2 regions of the Pelosinus fermentans DSM 17108 genome follow, and region 1 is predicted to be linked to the other one. Evidence: a T-box and tRNA genes for the amino acid it is inferred to sense, from the RefSeq annotation. Region 1 holds a T-box; the other holds one or more tRNA genes.
What was found. A T-box is a leader RNA that pairs with one kind of tRNA and senses whether it is charged. The one in region 1 lies ahead of tyrS (tyrosine--tRNA ligase), so its partner is inferred to be a tRNA-Tyr.
Positions count from the first base shown of each region.

Region 1 (4,412 bases):
TTAAACTAAAAACGGCTGCAAAGAATTAATTACAATTATTAAAACGACTGCTCGGTGTCTACTCTTCTTATTGTTTTAGAGTAGACAATTCTGCCAAGAACATGGGTATCATGTGATGTATCTGCACACTCATCGATTCTTTCCCGGGGGTTTAACTTTTGGAGAAATCAGGGTTTTACCATTACGGTTGATGAATCCAATAAAGCAGTAGGATGTCGGCAATTAGAAGTGGGATCATGAATTAATGCCCTTTAATTTTAAATAGGAGCGATACGATTATGAGTAAAGAATGTCTTTTTATATGGTATCCTAAATGCACTACTTGTCAAAAAGCGAAGAAATGGCTTGATGATAATGGCATTTCATATGAAATGCGAAATATTAAGGAGCAGAATCCAACCGCATCGGAGCTGCGTCAATGGTGGGAAAAAAGCAACCTTCCCTTACGTAAATTCTTTAATACCAGCGGACTCCTATACAAATCCTTGGGACTAAAGGATAAACTGTCAGGTATGTCTGAGGAGGAACAGTTTTCCCTGCAGGCAACTGACGGAATGCTTGTCAAACGGCCTTTGGTAGTAACCCAGGATAACGTTCTGGTCGGGTTTAAGGAAGCGGAGTGGGAAAGACTCACTGTGCCGTGCTAAGAAGCAGGTATTTTATACGAAAATAGACAAAATAGAGCCATGCTTTAGAAAAAGCATGGCTCTATTTTTTAGGACAAGTAAGCAGCGAGATGATCTTAAAGATTTGCTTGCTGTTATAATAAAGATATGCTAGAATTGTTTCAACATTAATAATTAGTTAACTAATGATTTTGGGGGTTAGGAATCAATGCAATTTTTAGATCATAATGCTGCCTTGGGAGAATTGGATGTGCTGCGGCGTTTACCTAAAGTTCAATTAGGACCTCTAAATGTGAGTGCTATTTCAGTGGCAACGAACATCTATCGGGCGGGACAGTGTTTAAAGCTCAAAATGGAGCGAGAGAAGCTTTCAAAGTATGATCTGTCTTGGACAGCCTTTTCAATATTGTATGATCTTTGGATATGCAATTCACTGGAAACAAGGCAGCTAGCTGCATCTTCTGGAATAACAGCAGCTACTGTAAGCAATGTAATAAAAACATTAGAAAGTAAAGAGCTATGCAAAAGAGATGTAGATAAAAAAGACCGCAGATTAGTCAATGTCACAATTACTGAAAAAGGTATAAGTGTCATGCAGGATTTGTATCCTGATTTTCATCAGGGCGAAATGGAAATCGTGAAAGAATTAAGTCTCGAAGAACAAGAGACGCTTGCCAGGTTGTTGCGAAAAGTAATAAAAGGTATGCAGCTATCAACTAAATAGGAAGCTTTGACGGGAATCAGTAGTATGTTATCTCCCTGTAAACAGAGAGCCGATGTGAGGTGTGAATCGGTACAAAGATAAATATGAATTACCTCCCTGAGCTTTCTTTGTGAACACAGTGAGTAGCAAAGAACGGAGCGAACCGTTATTTCGTTGAGTGGAAGAAGAGATTCTTCAATTAGGGTGGTACCGCGTGCAAGAAACCACGTCCCTTTTTTGGGAACGTGGTTTTTTATATTTTAAATACAATTGGAGGAAGCAAAGATGAAAAATCAATTGGAACAATTAACGAGAGAGCAGCTTGCAGAAGTAGATAGACAGTTTTCCATCTATTCTTCTGGGGCAGCAGAGATCATTCCAGAAGAAGAACTCAAGCATAAAATTGCAAAATCAGTATTATTAGATAAGCCTTTAAAAATAAAACTGGGATTAGACCCTTCCGCACCAGATGTTCATTTAGGACATACCGTAGTACTAAATAAGTTGCGGCAGTTTCAAGATAACGGACATGTGATTCAGCTAATCATTGGTGATTTTACTGGAAAGATCGGAGATCCTACAGGTAAATCTACTGCGAGAAAGCAGCTGACGGATGAAGAGGTTCAGCATAATGCCCAAACCTATTTCCAGCAGTTTGGAAAAGTTCTAAAAATGGAAAAGATTGAACTTCACTACAATTCCAAGTGGCATTCTAAGTTGCATTTTGAAGATGTAATTAACCTGGCAGGAAAAATTACAGTGGCACGTTTAATAGAAAGGGATGATTTTGAAGAGCGTTTGGCCCTTAAAAAGCCGATTTCACTTCATGAATTTTTCTATCCTTTAATGCAGGGATATGATTCTGTAGTTCTAGAAAACGACATTGAGTTAGGAGGAACTGACCAGCACTTTAACATCTTAATGGGAAGACATTTTCAGGAGAAATTTGGTAAGGAAAAGCAAGTGGCAATATTGATGCCCCTGTTGGAAGGTCTCGATGGGGTAGAGAAAATGTCTAAGTCGAAGAATAATTATATTGGCATTGATGAGCCCCCAAATGATATGTACGGAAAAGCCATGTCAATCCCCGATGAATTAATGCCTAAATATTTTGAGCTTGCAACGGATTTCTCCCTAGATGAAATACAGAAAATACAGCATGAGGTAAAAAACAATATTCTACATCCACGTGATGCCAAGATGCTTTTAGGAAGGACGATCGTAAGAATATATCACGGTCAAGAGGCGGCAGAGGAAGCTGAACTTCGCTTTAAATCCGTATTTCAAAAGGGAGAACTTCCAACCGATATTCCTGCAGTTCACTGGCAAGGCTCCAGATCAATAGCAGTGATTGATTTACTTGTTACACTTGATTTGCAGAGTTCCAAAAGCGAAGCAAGGAGAATGATTCAAAATGGTGGTATAAAGATTAATGGTGAAAAGATCATGGATATACATGCAGTGATTACCATAACAAATGACTTGATCATTCAAGTTGGCAAGCGTATTTATCGGCAGTTAAAATGCAATTGATCGTTTTTCAAGATTTTTTACGATTGTAATCTGCTCACAAGGAATCCGCTCTACTAGGAATATTGTATTTTCTCATTCGATTTAACACTCCAGTATGGGATAAACCAAGTATTTTACCGACTTGACGGGAGGTTCCATACTTATTAATGGTTTCGTGAAGAATACAGCATTCCATCTCTTCTAAGACTTCTTTTAATTTGCGGGTGTTACTGGTTGGTGTGGCAACAGTGGAAGTCGTGGGAGTAATATGATCCAGGATAATGTCATCCTGGGTGATTTCTCCATGAGAAGCAAAACTAACGGCACGTTCCATTACATTTTCTAATTCCCGGACATTTCCCAGCCAGTCGTGCTGCAGCAGTTTGTCCATGGCAGGCTTCAAGATATGTTTAATATGTTTTTTCAAACGATGATTTTTCTTGAATAAGAGACTTTCGATGAGCAGGGGCAAGTCTTCTTTACGCTCACGCAGAGGAGGAATGAAGATTGGAATCACATTCAAACGATAATATAAGTCCTCACGGAACTGATTTTTCCGAAGCATCTCTTCTAAATTACTATGGGTTGCTGTAATAATTCGGACATCGACATCGATTTCCCGATTGCCGCCGACGCGTCTGATTTTCCCCTCCTGCAGCACTCGTAATAATTTTGCCTGGAGACTAAAGGAAAGCTCACCGATTTCATCTAAAAAGATTGTCCCGCCATTGGCATATTCAAAAAGTCCACTTTTGCCATATTTCTGTCCTCCTGTAAAAGCACCTTCTTCATAGCCAAATAACTCACTTTCCAGAAGAGCATCTGGCAAAGCTGCACAATTCACAGGTGCAAAAACTTTTTCTTGCCTTGGACTTGCCATATGTATGGATCTTGCAAAAAGTTCCTTGCCAGTACCGCTTTCTCCGCGAATGAGCACGGTAGAATCATTTTGGGCAACTAATTTTGCCACGTTTATGGTATGTTCCATAACTTTGCTTACATGTAGAATTTCTTCAAAACTATTAATCTCAGGTTTGGTTACTGAATATACCAATTCCTCTACGTCTTTCATGGCTTTTAACACCGCGACAGCTCCGATTACGATACCGTTGGCATCCTTTATAGGACGTCCGCTTGTAAGATAATGATTCTTACCTTTCACCGTGGTAACTATGATTTCGCGATTATTATAAGGAAGTCCATTATGCAGTGTTTCTAATAATGGTACTTTGGAGATAAAAACATCTTTAATATTAGAGCCAATGATTTTACCACTTTTGCAGCTCATCATTTTTTCAGCAGCGGCATTAAAATGGGTTATGATTTCCTGTTGATTAATAGCTAAAATCCCATCACCAATCGTGTCCATTACTGTCTTTAATTCTTGTTCCCGTTCCTGATGAGGCATGCGAGATATCCGATTCACATTGCCAATCTGGGGGATCTCACCCAATTGGGTATTGAGGAGTACTTCCTCGTAAGGGGACAAGGATTCAATTTCTAAATACATGATATCGGGCAAGACTTCCATAGAAAGAATATTGATATTTTGCTCTGCGAGCACACGAGAA
Region 1 is NZ_AKVN02000001.1:226,132-230,543, forward strand. Features, by position in the region: gene FR7_RS01045 (amino acid permease) at 1-29, shown strand, start outside; gene FR7_RS01050 (arsenate reductase family protein) at 279-647, shown strand; gene FR7_RS01055 (MarR family winged helix-turn-helix transcriptional regulator) at 835-1,350, shown strand; T-box leader at 1,348-1,566, shown strand; gene tyrS (tyrosine--tRNA ligase) at 1,615-2,862, shown strand; gene FR7_RS01065 (sigma 54-interacting transcriptional regulator) at 2,897-4,412, opposite strand, start outside.

Region 2 (4,412 bases), 4.0 Mb from region 1:
CTAAAAAAATTTGCAATTATGCTTCAATCGCAGTTACTACGCCAGCGCCAACAGTACGGCCACCTTCGCGAATCGCGAAACGAAGTCCTTCTTCAAGTGCAATTGGAGTGATAAGCTCAATTGACATTTGAATGTTGTCACCAGGCATAACCATTTCTACACCTTCTGGCAGACTTACTACACCAGTAACGTCTGTTGTACGGAAGTAGAATTGTGGACGATAGTTGGTAAAGAACGGAGTATGACGACCGCCTTCTTCTTTAGACAGTACATATACTTCTGCTTTGTACTTCGTATGTTGAATGATAGAACCTGGTTTAGCCAATACTTGACCGCGTTCGATATCTTTACGTTCAACACCACGAAGAAGTGCACCAATGTTATCTCCTGCTACTGCAGAATCTAAGAGTTTACGGAACATTTCTACCCCAGTTACTACTACAGTTCTAGGTTTTTCAGTCATACCAACGATTTCAATGTTGTCACCAACTTTGATTTCACCACGTTCCACACGACCAGTCGCAACTGTACCACGACCAGTAATCGTGAACACGTCTTCAACAGGCATCAAGAAAGGTTTGTCTGTTGCACGTACTGGAGTTGGAATGTACTCATCTACTTTATCCATCAGATCAAATATTTTTCCGCACCATTTGCATTCGCGACTTGCACAACCGCAGTTAAGCGCCTGTACAGCGGAACCACAAACTACAGGAATATCATCACCAGGGAATTCATAGCTGGACAGAAGTTCACGAACTTCCATTTCAACCAATTCGATTAATTCATCATCATCAACCAAGTCTGCTTTGTTCAAGAACACTACCATGGAAGGTACGCCTACTTGACGAGACAATAGAATATGTTCACGAGTTTGCGGCATAGGGCCATCAGCAGCACTTACTACTAGAATCGCTCCATCCATTTGAGCAGCACCAGTGATCATGTTTTTTACATAATCAGCATGGCCCGGGCAGTCAACGTGAGCATAGTGACGTTTTTCAGTTTCATACTCTACGTGAGCTGTATTAATCGTAATACCGCGTTCTCTTTCTTCTGGAGCTTTATCAATCATGTCATATGCCATGAATTCTCCGCCACCATGTTTCGAAAGAGTCATGGTAATTGCAGCTGTTAAGGAAGTCTTACCATGATCCACGTGACCAATTGTTCCAATGTTAATATGTGGTTTATTTCTTTCAAACTTTTTCTTTGCCATTATAATTCCCCCTTAAATTATTACAGAGCTATGAAATAGGGCCTGTCTTAATTCTAAACCCAAACCACTAGTCTTTTGTCTGCGTCTTTTATGTAGTGCAAACAAAATCTCTTGTTTAAGAAACCTTACTGCATCATTTATTTTACCAAGCTACAATATTCTATTATTTTATCAAAATTCCTGCTAAATAACAAAAAAACTTCGCACTAAAGCGAAGTTTTATATTCTTTGTTTGGTGGCGGCGCAGGGATTTGAACCCCGGACCCTGCGGGTATGAACCGCATGCTCTAGCCAGCTGAGCTACACCGCCATATTTTTTTAGCCACTTTTCCATTTTGCATATCTACTATTAGACCAGCACTATAAATGGAGCTAGTGACCGGGATTGAACCGGTGGCCTTATCCTTACCAAGGATACGCTCTACCGACTGAGCTACACCAGCATATAAACGCTTTACATCTTTCAATCTAAAGCAGTAATAAACATTGGTTGCGGGGACAGGACTCGAACCTGTGACCTTCGGGTTATGAGCCCGACGAGCTACCAACTGCTCCACCCCGCGATATTCAGTAATATACATTATTTAATAATCTTGTATTTAATTTAAATGGTGGATGGGGCTGGATTCGAACCAGCGAAGGCGGAGCCGGCAGATTTACAGTCTGCTCCCTTTAGCCACTCGGGAACCCATCCATTTTGATGAAAGAAATAAAATGGAGCTGGAAACAGGACTTGAACCCGCAACATCCTCATTACAAGTGAGGTGCTCTACCAGTTGAGCTATTCCAGCATCTTTCATGTCACACAGTTTCCCTTAGCGACATTTATAATTATACAACAATCAAATTGTTATGTCAATAACTTTTTTGGTGGCGGCGCAGGGATTTGAACCCCGGACCCTGCGGGTATGAACCGCATGCTCTAGCCAGCTGAGCTACACCGCCATGTTAAAAATACTGCACTTCGAGCAAATGGAGCTAGTGACCGGGATTGAACCGGTGGCCTTATCCTTACCAAGGATACGCTCTACCGACTGAGCTACACCAGCATATAAATCTGCTTTACATCTTTCGATTTAAAGCAGTAATAAACATTGGTTGCGGGGACAGGACTCGAACCTGTGACCTTCGGGTTATGAGCCCGACGAGCTACCAACTGCTCCACCCCGCGATATAAAAACAAAGATTTTTGATGTTAGCACTGCGGTGCTAACTAAGCGACTCACACAAAGTTTTCACTCACTCTGCTCATGAACCTTTGGTTCGCTGCTTAAATTGGTTGCGGGAACAGGACTCGAACCTGTGACCTTCGGGTTATGAGCCCGACGAGCTACCAACTGCTCCATCCCGCGATATTCAATACAACGACTGTCACTAAACATTAATGATAAATTGGTGGATGGAGCTGGATTCGAACCAGCGAAGGCGGAGCCGGCAGATTTACAGTCTGCTCCCTTTAGCCACTCGGGAACCCATCCATTTTTAAGGTATCGGTTGTCGCTAAACGCCCATCTACTTCGTTGCTCCTCTGTTCACTCGTTCAACGTACTTCAGTACGCCTTCACTCGTGCCCCTCGTCGCGCCTTGCATCTGAACATCTATCAACACCCTATCTTAAATGAAGTTAAATAAAATGGAGCTGGAAACAGGACTTGAACCCGCAACATCCTCATTACAAGTGAGGTGCTCTACCAGTTGAGCTATTCCAGCATTTCCTTTGACAAGATTAAATTATATCACACTTTTTCTCTTTTGTAAATAGTGTTTTTCTTTGTTATTTCCACCTGTCAACTACTGCTTAAATAATATATTACATTTCTACTCTCTTGTCAATGTTTTTCCTTATAAGAAAGGCAATCCAATTCTCACCATTGCCACTTTACAAGAAAAAATAATAATAGGATATGGCAGCTACCACAAAGCGATAGTAAGCAAAAGAAGCCAAGGTAGACTTATTTAGAAATTTAATAAACCAAACAATTGATATGTAGGCTACAACAAAAGCAACTGCAAATCCAATGGAAAACATTTGTATATCAGCTATGTTCAACGTATCCCAAACTTTTAATAAATCATATATACAGGCTACCGCCATTAGAGGGACAGCGATAATAAAGGAAAATTCAGCAGCAGCACCACGGCTTAGCCCCAGAAGAAGTCCTCCAGAAATAGTAGAACCCGAACGAGAAAAACCAGGCCATAACGCCAGCACTTGAAACAGCCCTACAAAGAAAGCTTGCTGCATTGTTATTTTATCAACATCCGTAGTTACAGGGCGCTTTGCGACTTTCTCAGCAAATAACATAAAGATGCCTCCTACAACTAAGCCAATAATAACTGTATAAGGAGAAAATAAATATTCTTTAATTGGCTTGTGCAATAAATATGCAATGCCCATAACTGGAACAACGCCAGCCAAAACATGTTTAATGGACAATCCATTGCCATAAACGTTTAACTGCTGCGGTTTTAACATACGAGAAAATTTCTCTTGATATAAGAAAAGCACCGATAAAATAGCACCTAGCTGAATAAATACTTCAAAAACACTAGCCTTTTCTCCCTCAAACCCCAACATACTTCCTGCTAAAATCATATGTCCAGTAGAAGAAACGGGCAGATACTCTGTCACACCTTCCACAATACCAATTATCACAGCAATTAAATTTTCATTCATTCCACCACATCCTCATTTATTAAAATAACCATAAATTTTATTATATCGCATAATTAATGCAAAACACACCCTTTTTGTTAAAAAAGGTTTCTAAAAGCACAAGAAATACTTCATATCCTTTAAAAATAAGACCTTTTGAACCGCGAAGACGCGAAGAATAGGAAGAACACGAAGTAAACATATTCTCTCGACCTATTATCTTCGCGCCTTCGCGGTTCCGGGCTTTTGCTCCAAAAAACTTATTCTGATACTACAAAAAAAGAAAGGGATCTACAAATCCCTTCCCTATTTATCCTCATTCTTTACAATTAATCTAACAAATATGCAAATCGCTTCACAAAATCATCAGGATCTACATTAATTGTTAATGCCATTTTTTTCAAGTCTGCTTGAGAATATAAGTCATCCTTTTCCAAGCGAATCATATATTCTCGAGCAATTCGATATTGAACAGATTGTACATTTACCATACGAACCTGCGTTTTCTTTGTTCTCATATCCAGTATTCCCTCAAAA
Region 2 is NZ_AKVN02000001.1:4,176,676-4,181,087, forward strand. Features, by position in the region: gene tuf (elongation factor Tu) at 17-1,219, opposite strand; tRNA gene FR7_RS19270 (tRNA-Met) at 1,453-1,529, opposite strand; tRNA gene FR7_RS19275 (tRNA-Thr) at 1,587-1,662, opposite strand; tRNA gene FR7_RS19280 (tRNA-Met) at 1,707-1,782, opposite strand; tRNA gene FR7_RS19285 (tRNA-Tyr) at 1,829-1,913, opposite strand; tRNA gene FR7_RS19290 (tRNA-Thr) at 1,935-2,010, opposite strand; tRNA gene FR7_RS19295 (tRNA-Met) at 2,088-2,164, opposite strand; tRNA gene FR7_RS19300 (tRNA-Thr) at 2,193-2,268, opposite strand; tRNA gene FR7_RS19305 (tRNA-Met) at 2,315-2,390, opposite strand; tRNA gene FR7_RS19310 (tRNA-Met) at 2,496-2,571, opposite strand; tRNA gene FR7_RS19315 (tRNA-Tyr) at 2,613-2,697, opposite strand; tRNA gene FR7_RS19320 (tRNA-Thr) at 2,854-2,929, opposite strand; gene FR7_RS19325 (undecaprenyl-diphosphate phosphatase) at 3,099-3,896, opposite strand; gene pfp (diphosphate--fructose-6-phosphate 1-phosphotransferase) at 4,205-4,412, opposite strand, start outside.
Region 2: it has a tRNA-Tyr gene. The T-box ahead of tyrS (tyrosine--tRNA ligase) is inferred to sense a tRNA for this amino acid. The anticodon was not compared.